Regions from separate parts of the Enterobacter sp. N5-15 genome, predicted to be linked through region 3. Evidence: predicted binding sites of a transcription regulator. Region 3 holds the regulator's gene; each other region holds the start of a gene.

Region 1 (5,613 bases), 570 kb from region 3:
TAATCCACGCCGCAATTCGCTGCGCCAGCGTCGCGTAGCCAATCATCACGATGATATCGACGATAATGGTGGTCGCGCCCAGCACCACGTACTGCATCACCTGGGGCTGGTGCGGCACGATAAACTGCGGGAACAGCGCGGCGAGGAAAACGATGCTCTTCGGGTTGGTCAGGTTGACGAACACCGCGCGCTTAAACAGATGGCCGCGGTTTTGCGTCTGAGCGAGCGTATTCAGGTTGATGGAGCCTGCCGCGCGCCACTGCTGGATACCGAGCCAAATCAGATACGCTGCCCCGGCCCATTTCAGCACCTCAAAGGCCAGCACGGAGCGGGAGAACAGGGTCCCCAGACCAATCCCGACCAGCACAATATGAATGCCCAGCCCGGTCTGCAAACCGGCAATCGACGCCGCCGCACCGCGATAGCCGTGGTTGATGGAGGTGGTCATGGTGTTAATGGCGCCCGAGCCCGGTGAAAGACTAAGGATGATGGATGTCAGCAGGTAAGCGAACCACCACTCGAAGGTCATTTGAAACTCCCGAATCGTCTGTTTTTATGCCACAATACGCTATTGTTGAGTCATTTTGTGACCGGTTACGAAAAAACGATATTCCTTGGCTTAGGTGAGTAGAAACCCGATGTTTCAGCAGAAAAAGGACTGGGAAACACGAGAAAACGCATTTGCTGCTTTCTCCATGGGGCCGCTGACCGATTTCTGGCGCCAGCGTGAGGAAGATGAGTTTACGGGCGTCGGTGAAATTCCGGTACGCTTTGTGCGTTTTCACGATAAGAAAAATGACCGGGTCATTGTGGTCTGCCCCGGGCGTATTGAGAGCTATATCAAATACGCCGAACTGGCCTATGACCTGTTCCATCTGGGCTTCGATGTGTTGATTATCGATCACCGCGGGCAGGGGCTTTCTGGCCGCCTGCTATCGGATACGCATCGCGGCCACGTGGATAACTTCAGCGATTACGTCGACGATCTCGCCGCGTTCTGGCAGCAGGAGGTCGAGCCTGGCCCCTGGCGGAAGCGCTATATTCTGGCGCACTCAATGGGCGGCGCGATTTCAACGCTGTTTTTACAGCGCCACGCGCACCAGTGCGACGCCATTGCGCTCACCGCGCCGATGTATGGCATCGTCATGCGTTTTCCTGACTGGATGGTGCGTCATATTCTTGACTGGGCTGAGGGCCATCAGCGCATTCGAGAAGGCTATGCCATCGGGACGGGGCGCTGGCGTGCACTGCCGTTTGCGATGAACGTGCTGACCCACAGCCGACAGCGCTATCGTCGTAACCTGCGTTTTTATGCCGATGAACCGCGCCTGCGCGTGGGCGGCCCGACCTATCACTGGGTGCGGGAAGGTATTCTTGCCGGTGAGCAGGTGCTGGCTGGCGTCGGCAATGACGACACGCCAACGCTCCTGATTCAGGCTGAAGAAGAGCGTGTGGTGGATAACCGCATGCATGACCGTTATTGCGAACTGCGCGCTGCCGCCGGTCACCCTTGTGAAGGGGGAAAACCGCTGGTCATTAACGGCGCGTACCATGAGATCCTTTTTGAAAAGGACGCTATGCGCTCAGTCGCGCTCAACGCCATTGTTGAATTTTTCAACAGGCATAATTGATTCTTGTTTTCCACCAGAGGTTGAAATCCCTATGTACCAGGTTGTTGCATCTGATTTAGATGGCACGCTGCTTTCCCCCGACCACACCCTCTCGCCTTACGCGAAAGAGACCTTAAAACTCCTGACCGCCCGTGGCGTGAACTTCGTGTTTGCCACCGGTCGCCACCACGTGGACGTGGGGCAGATCCGCGATAATCTGGAAATCAAATCGTACATGATCACCTCCAACGGTGCCCGCGTGCACGATACTGACGGCAACCTGATCTTTACCCACAACCTGGATCGCGATATTGCCGCCGATCTGTTCGGCGTGGTGCACAATAACCCGGATATCGTCACCAACGTCTACCGCGACGACGACTGGTTTATGAACCGCCACCGCCCGGAAGAGATGCGTTTCTTCAAGGAAGCCGTATTCCAGTACTCACTGTACGAGCCGGGTCTGCTGGAGCCGGAAGGGATCAGTAAGGTGTTCTTCACCAGTGTAAACCATGAGGAATTGCTGCCGCTTGAGCAGGCGATCAACGCCCGCTGGGGCGATCGCGTCAACGTGAGCTTCTCAACCCTGACCTGCCTGGAAGTGATGGCAGGGGGCGTCTCTAAAGGTCACGCGCTGGAAGCCGTCGCGAAACGTCTGGGCTTCGAGCTGAAAGACTGTATCGCCTTTGGTGACGGCATGAACGATGCCGAAATGCTTTCGATGGCAGGCAAGGGCTGCATTATGGAAAATGCGCACCAGCGTCTGAAAGACCTGCACCCGGAGCTGGAAGTGATCGGCACCAACGCAGACAACGCGGTGCCGAAGTATCTGCGCAAACTGTTCCTTGAATAATCTTCATTTGGTTGTTTATTGCTCAGATGTCAACTAAAGAGTTCGCTACAATGCCTCTCCTTCTTTTTGAGAGACAAGCATTGTGGCGCTACTCATTATCACCACTATCCTGTGGGCCTTCTCCTTTAGCCTGATTGGCGAATACCTTGCCGGTTCGGTCGACAGCTACTTCTCGGTGCTGATGCGCGTGGGGCTGGCGGCGCTGGTATTCCTGCCGTTTCTGCGCACGCGCGGGCAATCGCTGAAAACGATTGTGCTGTACATGCTGGTGGGGGCGATGCAGCTCGGCATCATGTATCTGTTTAGCTTCCGGGCCTACGTCTACCTGTCTGTCTCCGAGTTCCTGCTCTTTACCGTGCTGACGCCGCTCTATATCACGCTGATTTACGACCTGCTCAGCAGGCGCCGCCTGCGTTGGGGATACCTGCTGAGCGCGGCGCTGGCGGTGATCGGCGCGGCGATTATTCGCTATGACAAAGTCAGCGATCACTTCTGGACCGGGCTGATGTTCGTCCAGCTCGCCAACATCAGTTTTGCCATCGGCATGGTGGGCTACAAACGCCTGATGGAAACCCGTCCGATGCCGCAGCATAACGCATTCGCCTGGTTTTATATGGGCGCCGCGATTGTCGCGGTGGCGGCGTGGTTTATGCTCGGTAACCCGCAAAAACTGCCGACCACCACCGTGCAGTGGGGCGTTCTGGTCTGGCTGGGCGTGGTGGCGTCAGGGCTGGGGTACTTCATGTGGAACTACGGCGCTACGCAGGTAGACGCCGGTACGCTGGGGATCATGAACAACGTGCACGTCCCGGCAGGGCTGCTGGTCAACCTCGCCATCTGGCAGCAACAGCCGCACTGGCCGAGCTTCATTATTGGGGGAGCGGTGATCCTGGCTTCGCTGTGGGTCCATCGCCGATGGGTCGCTCCGCGCTCCGCACAAACGGAAGATGGTCGCACGCGTGGTTCCGCGCTGAGCGAATAAACGCCTCCGTAATCGGCTGACGCTGCTCGCCATCGCGCACGGCGGCGTACAGTCGGCTCCACAGTCCTTCACCCAGGGTTTTGGTCTGCACCAGACCCTGGCGTTCAAAGCTCTCCACCACCCAGTGCGGCAGCGCCGCGATACCCATTCTGGCCGCCACCATCTGAATCAGCAGCAGCGTGTTATCCACGCTTTTCAGCTGCGGGCTAACGCCTGCGGGCTGCAGGAAGTGGCGCCAGATATCCAGACGACTGCGCTGGACCGGATAAATCAGCAGCGTTTCCGTCGCCAGGTCTTCCGGCGTGATGCGCGTTTTGGTCGCCAGCGGATGGTCCGGCGCCAGCACCAGGCGCACTTCATAATCAAACATCGGCGAATAGTGCAGGCCGCTGCGCGGTAGGATGTCAGAGGTCATCACCAGGTCCAGCTCGCCCTGCTGCAGCGACGGCTGCGGGTCAAAGGTCACGCCGGATTTGAAGTCCATCTCCACCTGCGGCCACTTCTGACGGAAGTTCTCAAGCGCGGGGGTCAGCCACTGAATACAGCTGTGGCACTCAATGGCGATACGCAGCTTGGTCTGCTGCGGTTCGTTACACGCCTGCAGCGCGCTGGCGATTTGCGGCAGTACCTGATTAGCCAGCTGAAGAAGAATTTCACCCTGCGGCGTAAAGCGCAGGGGCTGGCTCTTACGCACAAAAAGACGGAAGCCGAGGCGTTGTTCCAGATCGCTGAACTGGTGAGAAAGGGCGGACTGGGTCTGGTGCAGCGTGGCCGCAGCCGCCGCGAGCGAGCCGCAGTTCCGCAACGCTTGTAGCGTTTTCAGGTGTTTTATCTCGATCATGAAAGTCCTTCACTTCGCCATGAACATTTTGCGCTTGAGGAATATACAGTACCTGCCAATTATAGAAGTGTAAACATCTGGACGTCTAAATAACGAATTTCACAAGGGGCATACCATGACAATCCGCAATCACACTCTCGGTTTCCCTCGCGTTGGCCTGCGTCGCGAGCTGAAAAAAGCGCAAGAAAGCTACTGGGCGGGGAACGCCACCCGTGAAGAGCTGCTGGCGGTGGGGCGCGAACTGCGCGCCCGCCACTGGGAGCAGCAAAAACAGGCGGGTATTGACCTGCAGCCGGTGGGCGATTTCGCCTGGTACGACCATGTTCTGACGACCAGCCTGCTGCTTGGCAACGTGCCGGCTCGTCATCAGAACAAAGATGGATCGGTAGATATCGATACCCTGTTCCGCATCGGCCGCGGCCGCGCGCCAACGGGTGAGCCAGCGGCAGCGGCGGAAATGACCAAGTGGTTCAACACCAACTATCACTATATGGTGCCGGAGTTCGTGAAAGGTCAGCAGTTCAGGCTGACCTGGACGCAGCTGCTGGACGAGGTGGACGAAGCGCTGGCGCTGGGCCACCAGGTGAAACCGGTGCTGCTCGGGCCGGTAACCTACCTGTGGCTGGGCAAAGTGAAAGGTGAGCCGTTTGACCGACTCAGCCTGCTGAAGGATATCCTGCCGGTCTACAAACAGGTGCTGATTGAGCTGGGCAAGCGCGGCATTCAGTGGGTACAAATCGACGAACCGGCGCTGGTGCTCGAGCTGCCCCAGGTTTGGCTCGATGCCTTCAAACCGGCGTATGACGCGCTCACCGGGCAGGTGAAGCTGCTGCTCACCACCTATTTCGAAGGCGTGACGCCAAACCTGAAGACCATTAGCGCGCTGCCGGTGCAGGGCCTGCACGTTGACCTCGTACACGGTAAAGATGATGTGGCGGAGCTGCACAAGCGCCTGCCTGCGGACTGGCTGCTCTCCGCCGGGTTGATTAACGGTCGTAACGTCTGGCGCGCCGATCTGACCGAGAAATATGCACAAATCAAAGACATCGTCGGCAAACGTGAGCTTTGGGTGGCCTCTTCCTGTTCCCTGCTGCACAGCCCGATCGATCTGAGCGTGGAGACCCACCTGGATGTCGAGGTGAAAAGCTGGTTTGCCTTTGCCCTGCAAAAATGTGAAGAGCTGACGCTGCTGCGCGACGCGCTCAACAGCGGCGACACGGCGGCGATTACCGAATGGAGCGCCCCGATCCAGGCGCGTCGGCACTCTGCGCGCGTGCACAACCCGGCGGTGGAAAAACGTCTGGCGGCCATCACCGCCCAGGACAGC
Region 2 (5,613 bases), 2.1 Mb from region 3:
TGTCGAGCAGCAGGACACGTTTCTGGTTGTCACGGATCTTCTTCTCAACGTCCTGGATTTCACGCTGCAGTTTGTTTTTGCGGCGGAACAGGCGGACGAATTCCAGAACATCCTGGAACGAAGGCTTGGTAGTTTCCATTTTTACACCCCTGATAATGTGAGATTCGGATTCGTTAAGGCAACCGTTGTAACAATAACCTTACTGACAGCGGCTGCGAATGACAATGAGTATATCGTTTAAAGCTATCATAACCCCAATTGCTGCTGAATCGAAGCAGCAGCCGTCACATACGCCTTTTATTTGCGCAGCGCACGGCAAATAAGGTGCGATAACAGCTCAAGCTGCCGCGCCAGTTCCATGCTCAGCCACACGTAGCCATGAATTGGCGTTTCTGCCACGTTATCGCTCTGGCGTTCATTGATGAGCTGCTTCAGCTCCGCGACGATCTCATTCAGCCGCTCGCTGTTGGCCAGTATCGGCTGCGGGTTCCCTTCATAGAGCGCATGGGCGATGGTCAACAGCGTTTGCTGCGTCATCTGCTGGGTCTCTTTGAGGGTCTGCGCGTTAAGCATCAACAGATGGCTGGGACGCGAGGCCCAGTGGGCGTTGATTTGCAGTTCAAGCATGCAGACCAGATTGCGGCTTACCGTCTGGATGGCTTCAAAAATCGATTTCTGAATATGGGTTTCTTTGCTGGCGGGCGTGATCAGGCCGCGCATTTTAACCACGTCGTTGAGGATCGTTTGCAGATGCTTTTCCAGCCGGGGACGCTCAACCAGATTCGGGGAAAAACCGGCCTGGTAGACGCGGTTAAAGGCTGTGACGTAGTTAGCCATCTGAATACGCCAGTGCAGAAAAGCACGCTGTGGCCAGATACCGGTGAAAAGCATGGCCAGCAGTGACCCCAGGATGACATCCCCGCTTCGCCACAGCGCCGTGGTCATATCCCCGGCGGGCGCACCGACAACCACCGCGAGCGTAATACCAATCAGCAGCGCCTGATACGGCCTCTTACCCAGCGCCAGCCAGCCGCACAGGAACATGGCGGCACCGCACCATGCCAGCATCACGGGAAATGAGATGAGCTCCAGCTTCAGGGCGATAAGCCCAAGGGCCGAGCCTAAAACCGTCCCGCCAATTCGCTCGAAGGCGCGCGGAACAACGTTCCCCCAAAACGAGATGGGCCCCATCACCACCACCAGCGTGATCAGCGGCCATGTTCCTTCCGGAACATCCAGCAAACGGACCAGCACAAACGTCAACACGAAGGCCAGCGCGATGCGGCACCCGTGCACCACGCGGTAATGTTTGTACAAGCGAATTTCAAAAGGGGTTAATGATTTGTCGGGACGCACACCCGCTCTCCAGCTACACGGCAAATCACAATTGTACTGTGTTTTCAGCCGGGCGGATCGCTCCCAGCTGAAAAACCCTTCATTTAACAGGCTTAAACCGTTTTATGCTCTACCGCGATATACATTTCGATATCCCAGTAGCCGTCTGCATTCCCGTCATTGAGATAGCGTTCGAAGCAGGGTTTGAGCGCCATCTGGTACTTATTGTCCTGCAGCAGGGAATTAAAGAACTGATACCACGGCGTGGCGAAGTCGTAGTTTTCCACGCGCGCCGTCGCCACGGCATAATCCCCGGCCGCGATTTCCGTCATCATGACGCCTTCGCTGTTTTCCGGGATGACGAAATCATCCGGTACCGTAACGGCCGTATCGCAGCGCAGTTTTTCTGCCGGGACCTCATCCGGATTATCGTAGTAGACCGCAACCCACTCCAGCGGCTCAATGTGACGCCCGTCCACCCACATCACCAGCTGTTCAAAGCCCTGTTTTACCGTTTGTTCCCACGGTCCGACCAAATGAAAACCGGCAATCTTACGTTTCTGTTGCTGCTTAATGCTGTAGTCCATGCTGCCTCCATTTATTACTGTATATACATACACTATAAAGCGAGTTCTGAGCGTTCAGCAAACGTGAAGTGTTTATTATGTGAGCAGACTCGCAACCCTGCCAGTCTGCTCATCTGCCGTTAGAGCGTGTGATGCAGATAATCGCTCATGCGAGAGAACAGGCCGCCTTTATCAACGGCTTCCAGCGTCACCAGCGGCCAGTGCGCCACCACTTTGTCGCGGTCATAGAGCTGGATCTCACCCACCCGCTGATGCGCGGCAATCGGCGCTTCCAGCTCTTTTTTATCCAGCACGTATTTGGCTTTGATGTTCGGCACTTCCGCTTTCGGCAGGGCCAGCCAGAAGTCCTGGTCGGTACCCAGTTTCACCTGCTCCTTATCGCCGTACCAGATACGCTCTGTCCCCACTTTTTTACCGCTGTGCAGGATCTGCACCGTATCGAAATTCTGCTGCCCCCAGTGCAGCAGTTTTCGGGCCTGGTCCTCGCGCCCTTTCGGGCTATCCGCCCCCATGACAACCGCGATTAAACGGCGCTGCCCGTCAACGGCGGAAGCAATCAGGTTAAAGCCCGCCCCCGAGGTATGTCCCGTTTTAAGCCCGTCCACGTTCATGGTTTTATCCCACAGCAGGCCGTTACGGTTCTGCTGGGTGATCCCGTTCCAGGTCAGGCTCTTTTCGCTGTACATATGATAAAACTCAGGCTCGCCGTGGATGATGGCGCGGGAGAGTACGGCCAGGTCATAGGCCGAGCTGTGCTGGCCCGGCGCGTCCAGCCCGTGGACGGTTTCAAAATGCGTATCGCGCAGGTTCAGCTTTTGCACGTAGTCGTTCATCATCTTCACAAACTGCGGCTGACCGCCCGCCACGTGATCGGCCAGCGCCACGCAGGCGTCGTTTCCGGAGTCGACAATCAGGCCGCGGCTTAAGTCACGCACGGAGACGCGATCGCCCTCTTTCAGAAACATGAGCGACGAGCCGTCAAAAACCGGGTTGCCTTTAGCCCACGCGTCACGCCCTACGGTGACAATGTCGTCCGGCGTAATGCGGTGGCTATCAATGGCCCGATCAACCACATACCCCGTCATCAGCTTGGTCAGGCTCGCCGGATTACGTTGTTGATGTTCGTTGCCCGCCGTTAAGATCTGACCAGTCGTGTAGTCCATCAGCACCCAGGAGCCAGCCTGAATGGCCGGAGGCTGCGGCGAAAAATCCAGTGGTTCGGCCGCAAAAGCAGATGAGATACTCGAAGCGAGTAAAGAAACAGCAATAAACAGACGGCGTTTCAACGGTATATCCTCAGGTCATTAAAAATCGATGACCTTTTTACGGGAGTTCTGATGTCGTTACCTGGCTTAATTGCAAAAAAATGTGACAGAACGCAGATTTTTCTCTGAAGCTGGCGCGCAAATTTGCGCCACGGCGGTGCTTTTTATTCGGTCTGGACCGCGCGATCGTTTACCATAGTGACGTCATTTTTTAACAGGATGGTATTACTGGTGTCTGACTCTGCCGCTCGCCCGACTTTTTTGTTCCACGACTACGAAACCTTTGGCACGCACCCGGCGCTGGACCGACCGGCGCAGTTTGCCGCCATCCGTACCGACGACGAATTCAACATCATTGGCGAGCCTGAGGTCTTTTACTGCAAACCGGCTGATGACTACCTGCCGCAGCCCGGGGCGGTCATGGTCACCGGGATCACCCCTCAGGAAGCGCGGGAGAAAGGCGTTAACGAGGCAGAATTCGCCCGACGCATCCACGACCTGTTTACCGTCCCCAATACCTGCGTGGTCGGTTACAACAACATCCGCTTCGATGACGAAGTGACGCGCAACATCTTCTATCGTAACTTTTACGATCCCTATGCCTGGAGCTGGCAGAACCGCAACTCACGCTGGGATTTACTCGACATCATGCGCGCCTGTTATGCCCTGCGTCCTGAAGGCATTAACTGGCCGGAAAATGAGGAAGGGCTGACCAGCTTCCGGCTGGAACACCTGACGCGCGCTAACGGTATCGAGCACAGCAATGCCCACGACGCGATGGCGGACGTCTATGCCACCATTGCCATGGCGAAGCTGGTGAAAAGCGCGCAGCCCCGGCTGTTTGAGTATCTGCTGAGCCACCGCAGTAAACAGAAGTTGACCACGCTGATTGATGTGCCGCAGATGAAGCCGCTGGTGCATATTTCCGGCATGTTTGGCGCCTGGCGCGGAAATACCAGCTGGGTCGCCCCGCTGGCCTGGCATCCGGATAACCGTAATGCGGTCATCATGGTGGATTTGGCCGGCGATATTTCACCGCTGCTGGAGCTTGACAGCGATACCCTGCGTGAACGGCTTTATACCCCGAAAAATGAACTCGGGGATCTGCCTGCGGTGCCGGTCAAACTGGTGCATATCAATAAATGTCCGGTCCTGGCGCAGGCCAATACGCTACGCCCGGAAGATGCGGACAGGCTGGGCATAAACCGGCAGCACTGCCTCGATAATCTGAAAGTGCTGCGCGATAATCCTCAGGTGCGCGAGAAAGTGGTCGCCATCTTTGCCGAGGCGGAGCCTTTCGTTCCGTCAGAAAACGTCGATGCCCAGCTCTATAACGGTTTCTTTAGCGATGCCGATCGCGCGGCGATGAATATCGTTCTGCAAACCGAGCCGCGTAACTTGCCTGCGCTGGATATTACCTTCGCCGATAAACGCATCGAAAGGCTGATGTTTAATTACCGCGCGCGTAACTACCCGGGAACCCTGGATGAAGCGGAACAGGATCGCTGGCTGCAGCATCGTCGCAATGTCTTTACCCCGGAGTTCCTTAATAGCTATGCCCAGGAGCTGGAAATGCTTTATGGGCAGTATGAAGGGAATGCTGAAAAACAGGCACTGTTGAAATCCCTGTTCCAGTACGCGCAAGAGATAGTCTGAAATTCACAGATAAAAAAACCGGAGACGATAGTCTCCGGTTTTTTTTGCCCGGTGGCGCTGCGCTTACGCGGGCCTACGGGTGTGTTTTTTTGTAGGCCGGGTAAGCGCTAGCGCCACCCGACACGGTATTACGCGACGTCTTCGTACTGAGGAACCGGGTTACGGAAGCTCTTCGTGACGCAGGCCAGGTAAACCAAACCGATAGCACCCCAGATCAGACCCAGAACCATAGAGCTCTCTTCCAGGTTAATCCACAGCGCGCCCACGGTCAGGGCACCACACACTGGCAGCACCAGATAGTTGAAGTGGTCTTTCAGCGTTTTGTTGCGCTTCTCACGGATCCAGAACTGGGAAATCACGGAGAGGTTAACGAAGGTAAACGCCACCAGCGCACCGAAGTTAATCAGCGCGGTCGCCGTCACCAGGTCGAATTTAATCGCCAGCAGGGCAATAGCGCCAACCAGCAGCACATTCCACGCCGGAGTACGCCATTTCGGATGAACGTAGCCGAAGAAACGGGTCGGGAATACGCCGTCACGGCCCATCACGTACATCAGACGAGAAACGCCTGCGTGTGCCGCCATGCCGGACGCCAGTACGGTCACGCTGGAGAAGATCAGCACGCCCCACTGGAAGGTTTTACCCGCAACATACAGCATGATTTCAGGCTGTGACGCATCCGGATCTTTAAAGCGAGAAATATCCGGGAAGTACAGCTGCAGGAAGTAGGAAGCTCCGATAAAGATTAGGCCGCCAATCAGCGCTGTCAG
Region 3 (5,613 bases):
TTATCCAGCTCGGCTGCCAGCTCATCCTTGCTCCAGCGCAGGAACAGCTCCGCTTTCAGCATCGGGTAGAGCGTATCAACGTGACGCAAAAGTTCCTGACGCGAGATACGGCGATGCTGGGTGATGATGGCCGCCATGAGCGACGGCAGCATCAGCATATGGGTGATGTTGTTGCGGTAGTAGGTCATCAGCACTGCCTGCTCGCGCGGCAGAATGATGATGTCGCCGATCGTGTCCTTTTCGACTTCAAACTTGTTCATCTGCAACGCGTGATCGATAAGCTCACTGGCGGTAGCAGAAGGCACGGTTGAATCAACGGAATACGGTACGTTGCGCATCATGTCCAGATAGCAATCCAGCTGCTCCGTGAGCTGTTCACGGGTCAGCGAGCGCTGACGCGAAGCCAGAAGCGCCGTACAGCACAGGTTCATGGCGTTAGCCGCACCGGCGTTGTTAATGCGCACCATCAGCTCGGACGCGATGCCGTTGACCGTTGGCGTCAGCCAGGCCGGACGAATTGCTTCGATAGGATCGATGGATTCGCGCCACTCGGGAACGTGATGGTTCAGGTACGTCATCAGCGGCATCGGTTCGCCGAAGTTCACGTAGCCCTGACCGAGATTGCGTAGCTTGCTCAAGCCGCGCAGCATCTGCGGCAGGCTCTCTTTCTCTTTGGTCGCACCGCGCAGCTCTTTGGCGTACGTGCCCACTTCCATCACGTGCTCATAGCCAATGTAGATTGGCACCAGCGTGATTGGACGGGTTCCTCCGCGCAGCATCGCCTGGATGGTCATCGACAGCGTGCCGGTCTTCGGATCGAGCAGACGTCCGGTACGGGAACGACCGCCCTCGACGAAGTACTCCACGGAATAGCCGCGGCTGAACAGCTCGCCCAGATACTCGCGGAACACGGTGGAGTAGAGCTTGTTGCCCTTGAAGGTACGACGGATAAAGAAGGCGCCCAGGCGGCGGAAAATCGGGCCTGCTGGCCAGAAATTCAGGTTGATACCGGCAGCAATGTGCGGCGGTACCAGCCCCTGGTGATAGAGCACGTAGGAAAGAAGCAGGTAGTCCATGTGGCTGCGGTGGCAGGGAACATAGACGATCTCATGGCCATCATGCGCCAGTTGACGTACACGCTCGGCGTTATGAACGTTGATGCCCTGGTAGAGGCGGTTCCAGGTAAAGCCGAGAATGCGATCGGACAGGCGAATCATCTCGTAAGAGAAGTTCGCTGCAATCTCTTCCATCAGCGCAATGGCGTTCTGCTGGGCTTTCTCATGCGATATTTTCTTGCTGCGCGCTTCATCTTCGACGGCGCGGGCAATCGCTTTGGAGGCCAGCAGCTTGTTGAACAGATCCTGACGCGCCGGGAGACGCGGCCCTACGGCAGCCAGGCGCTGGCGGGCGAAGTGCATACGCGCCACGCGCGCCAGTTTCTGCGCGATGATCTTGTCGGTGCCGTGCTCGTCCGCCATTCGACGCAGCGAAACGGAAGGGGAGAAACGCACAAAGCTGTCGCGTCCCAGCCAGGAGACCGCAAAGAACTTCTGGATGCCGTTAAGCATGCGCAGCGGCGGGTTCTCTTCACCTTTTTCACGGCCCGGACGACGACCAAACATCACCGATACCGGCACCATCTGCACATCCAGATCGGGGTTGCTGCGGTGCAGGTCGAGATAGTCATGGAACAGCTTGATGGACTCTTCTTTTGGCGTGTAGTAGGTAAACACGCGCGGCCCGCCGTGAATGAACACGTAGCGCGGCAGTAAAGTGCCGTCAACTTCAAGCGGTTCAAGCGGGTCAGGTAAGTCATGCGCCAGACACTGGGCACGAAGCGTCAGTAAGTCTGCCTTCGAGTTATAAGGCAAAACGTACATAATAGGACGCGACGTATCGAGCCCTAATTCCAGCGCGGGTTCTGCTGGGATAGACTTGCTTTTTACCAGGATGCTTAATGGTAAATTAAGTAATTTGTAGTAAATTCGTGGCCAGCCGGACATAAACGATGTAAAGCCTCTGGTTAATAATGCAATTGCTGCGCAAGGATAACAGAAAGCGCGCAAAATTTCTGTTGTTACCCGTCATACTTCAGGCTGTAGCGAAACGCGCTACAGCTCCTGTTACTGACGCTTTTTTTCATAAAAGGTTCTTTTAATGGCCAATAATACCACTGGGTTAACGCGTATCATCAAAGCCGCCGGCTATTCGTGGAAAGGGTTCCGTGCTGCGTGGATCAACGAAGCCGCCTTTCGCCAGGAGGGCGTCGCCGCTATCATCGCGGTGATCATCGCCTGTTTCCTTGATGTTGATGCTATTACCCGCGTACTTCTTATCGGTTCCGTGCTTCTGGTGATGATAGTGGAAATTCTTAATAGCGCTATTGAAGCCGTTGTTGATCGCATTGGTTCAGATTTCCACGAGCTTTCTGGCCGCGCAAAAGACATGGGCTCTGCTGCCGTGTTGCTGGCGATTATCACTGCCGTTATCACCTGGGTCACGCTGCTTTGGTCACATTTCCGATGAGCCTCGAGGAATAATTAAGTCCCTGGTTTTTTGTGCAGTTTTTGGTTCCAAAATCGCCTTTGACTGTATATACTCACAGCATAACTGTATATACACCCAGGGGGCGGAATGAAAGCGTTAACGACCAGGCAGCAAGAGGTGTTTGATCTCATCCGGGATCATATCGGCCAGACGGGTATGCCACCCACGCGTGCGGAAATCGCGCAGCGTCTGGGCTTCCGTTCTCCGAATGCTGCCGAAGAACACCTGAAAGCGCTGGCGCGTAAGGGCGTGATTGAGATTGTTTCAGGCGCGTCACGTGGTATCCGCCTGCTGGTGGAAGAAGAGACGGGCATTCCGCTGGTGGGGCGCGTTGCTGCCGGTGAGCCTTTACTGGCACAGCAGCATATTGAAGGCCATTACCAGGTTGATCCAGCCATGTTCAAACCGAGCGCTGATTTCCTGCTGCGCGTCAGCGGTATGTCGATGAAAGACATCGGCATTCTTGACGGCGATCTGCTTGCGGTGCACAAAACGCAGGATGTGCGTAACGGCCAGGTGGTTGTCGCACGCATTGATGATGAAGTCACCGTCAAGCGTTTGAAAAAACAGGGGAACACCGTTCAGCTACTGCCTGAAAACAACGAGTTCTCCCCGATTGTGGTCGATCTCCGCGAACACAACTTCTCTATCGAAGGACTGGCGGTTGGGGTCATTCGCAACGGCGAATGGCTGTAACCTCTTCCTGACAGGCTATGGCGCCGCTGTAGCCTGCTTCATTCTCCACTCCCGGTATTTTTCATGTCACTGCTGACGGCATCCGATAAGGCATTGTGGCGTCTTGCTCTGCCGATGATTTTCTCCAATATTACCGTTCCCTTGCTCGGTCTGGTCGATACTGCCGTTATTGGTCACCTTGATTCGCCTGTTTATCTTGGCGGCGTGGCGATTGGCGCGACGGCAACCAGCTTCCTGTTTATGCTGCTGCTCTTTTTGCGCATGAGCACCACCGGACTCACGGCACAGGCTTATGGTGCAAAAGATCCGCTGCGTCTGGCGCGCGCGCTGGTGCAGCCGCTGATCCTTGCGCTTGGCGCGGGGCTGTTAATCGTTTTATTACGTGCGCCTCTTATCGACCTTGCGCTCCATGTTGTTGGCGGCAGCGAGGCGGTACTGGCGCAGGCGCGACGTTTCCTTGAAATCCGCTGGCTCAGCGCGCCCGCATCGCTGGCAAACCTGGTTCTGCTGGGGTGGCTACTGGGCGTTCAGTACGCACGCGCGCCGGTCATTTTGCTGGTGGTAGGCAACCTTCTCAACATTGTGCTGGATGTCTGGCTGGTAATGGGCCTACATATGAACGTGCAGGGCGCGGCGCTGGCGACGGCGATTGCCGAGTACGGAACCTTTATTATTGGCCTGTGGATGGCCTGGCGCGTGCTGGCGATGCGCGGCATCTCCCTGGCGCTGCTCAAAACCGCATGGCGCGGCAATATCCGTAAGCTGCTGGCACTTAATCGTGACATCATGCTGCGCTCGCTGCTGCTTCAGCTTTGCTTCGGCGCGCTGACGGTTTTCGGGGCTCGACTGGGGCCAGAAATCGTTGCGGTCAACGCGGTGTTGATGACGCTACTGACCTTTACCGCCTACGCGCTGGACGGTTTTGCCTATGCGGTAGAAGCGCATTCCGGGCAGGCGTACGGTGCGCGCGAAAGTGGGCAGCTTCGGGACGTCTGGCGGGCAGCCTGCCGTCAGTCGGGACTGGTGGCGCTGGCGTTCGGCCTGGTTTACGCCTGCCTGGGTGAGCAGATCGTGGCATTGCTGACGTCTATCCCTGCGCTGCGCGAGCTGGCGAGTCACTATCTCATCTGGCAAGTCATCTTACCGGTGGTCGGCGTCTGGTGTTATCTGCTGGACGGCATGTTTATTGGTGCGACGCGCGGAGCGGAAATGCGCAACAGCATGGCGGTCGCGGCGGCAGGGTTTGGCCTGACGCTGCTGACGCTTCCCTGGCTGGGTAATCACGGTTTGTGGCTGGCCCTGGCCGTTTTCCTCTCGCTGCGAGGGATATCGCTGGCTTTTATCTGGCACCGCCACTGGCAAAACAATACCTGGTTTCCCTCGCGCCACGATATATCGTGACGGTTAAAGATTCCGAATATGAAATCAACTGCCGAATCCTTAACTACAATAATTATCACGTCCAGCAGAAAAGAACGTAACGGACGTTACGACCCGACGCTTAACTAAGAGGACACGATGATGAATAAAGACGAAATCGGCGGCAACTGGAAGCAGTTCAAAGGTAAAGCGAAAGAAAAGTGGGGTAAGCTGACTGATGACGATATGACCGTCATTGAAGGTAAACGCGATCAGCTTGTCGGTAAAATTCAGGAACGTTACGGCTATGCGAAAGATCAGGCGGAAAACGAAGTCAAAGACTGGGAAACCCGTAACGACTACCGCTGGTAACGCTGAATAACCCACAGGGCGGCTCTAAGCCGCCTTTTCTTTTGCCGTTAACGCGGCTTTTTCTTCACAAGAATTGAGTGGTCGTGCTGGCAAGCGTCCTGATGGCGACAGGCTTCCACTTCCACGCAGGCAGAGCACAGCCCGTGCGCTTCAATCACGTTATGACGCAGGGCAAAACCCATTTTCGCCGCCAGCGTATGCATAATATCTTCCACGCCTTCCGCAGCCTCTTCTTTCACCACGCCGCAGCGGTCACAGATAAACATCGCCGACGTGTGGGTGGGCTGATCAAACAGATGGCACAGCACATAGCTGTTGGTGGATTCAACCTTATGCACGAATCCTTGTTCCAGCAGGAAATCCAGGGCGCGATACACCGTCGGTGGCTTCGCCTGCGGCTCGCTTTCACGGAGCAGGTCGAGCAGATCGTAGGCGCTGATAGCACCCTGCTGCAGGCTCATCAGACGTAAGACTTCAAGGCGCTGCGGAGTGAGGCGCACATTGCGTTGGGCGCACAGCTTTTCGGCCTGCGCTAACAGCTCTTTTGTGGACTTATCCATGTAGCACCCCGGATGTTATAGGACGGAAAACGCCCACTTTATCATGTTCTGGTAAAAACACCGAGATCCGCCAGTCTGT

What was found. Region 3 encodes LexA, which represses DNA repair genes until DNA is damaged. Its sites were predicted from a motif close to TNCTGTATGTACATACAGNA; they were not measured.
Region 1: the regulator LexA is predicted to act here: its motif matches at 4,318-4,337, upstream of metR (HTH-type transcriptional regulator MetR).
Region 2: the regulator LexA is predicted to act here: its motif matches at 1,938-1,957, upstream of sbmC (DNA gyrase inhibitor SbmC).

The regions. Positions count from the first base shown of each region.
Region 1 covers NZ_CM170150.1:4,629,668-4,635,280, reverse strand. Annotated here, with positions in the region: gene rhtB (homoserine/homoserine lactone efflux protein) at 1-529, opposite strand, end outside; gene pldB (lysophospholipase L2) at 639-1,631, shown strand; gene yigL (sugar/pyridoxal phosphate phosphatase YigL) at 1,663-2,463, shown strand; gene AC2TE5_RS21945 (carboxylate/amino acid/amine transporter) at 2,546-3,445, shown strand; gene metR (HTH-type transcriptional regulator MetR) at 3,333-4,286, opposite strand; gene metE (5-methyltetrahydropteroyltriglutamate--homocysteine S-methyltransferase) at 4,402-5,613, shown strand, end outside.
Region 2 covers NZ_CM170150.1:3,059,716-3,065,328, forward strand. Annotated here, with positions in the region: gene AC2TE5_RS14575 (DUF496 family protein) at 1-139, opposite strand, end outside; gene AC2TE5_RS14580 (FUSC family protein) at 298-1,356, opposite strand; gene sbmC (DNA gyrase inhibitor SbmC) at 1,449-1,922, opposite strand; gene dacD (serine-type D-Ala-D-Ala carboxypeptidase DacD) at 2,042-3,208, opposite strand; gene sbcB (exodeoxyribonuclease I) at 3,407-4,843, shown strand; gene AC2TE5_RS14600 (APC family permease) at 4,972-5,613, opposite strand, start outside.
Region 3 covers NZ_CM170150.1:334,299-339,911, forward strand. Annotated here, with positions in the region: gene plsB (glycerol-3-phosphate 1-O-acyltransferase PlsB) at 1-2,003, opposite strand, end outside; gene AC2TE5_RS01545 (diacylglycerol kinase) at 2,158-2,526, shown strand; gene lexA (transcriptional repressor LexA) at 2,635-3,243, shown strand; gene dinF (MATE family efflux transporter DinF) at 3,307-4,644, shown strand; gene AC2TE5_RS01560 (CsbD family protein) at 4,765-4,974, shown strand; gene zur (zinc uptake transcriptional repressor Zur) at 5,022-5,534, opposite strand.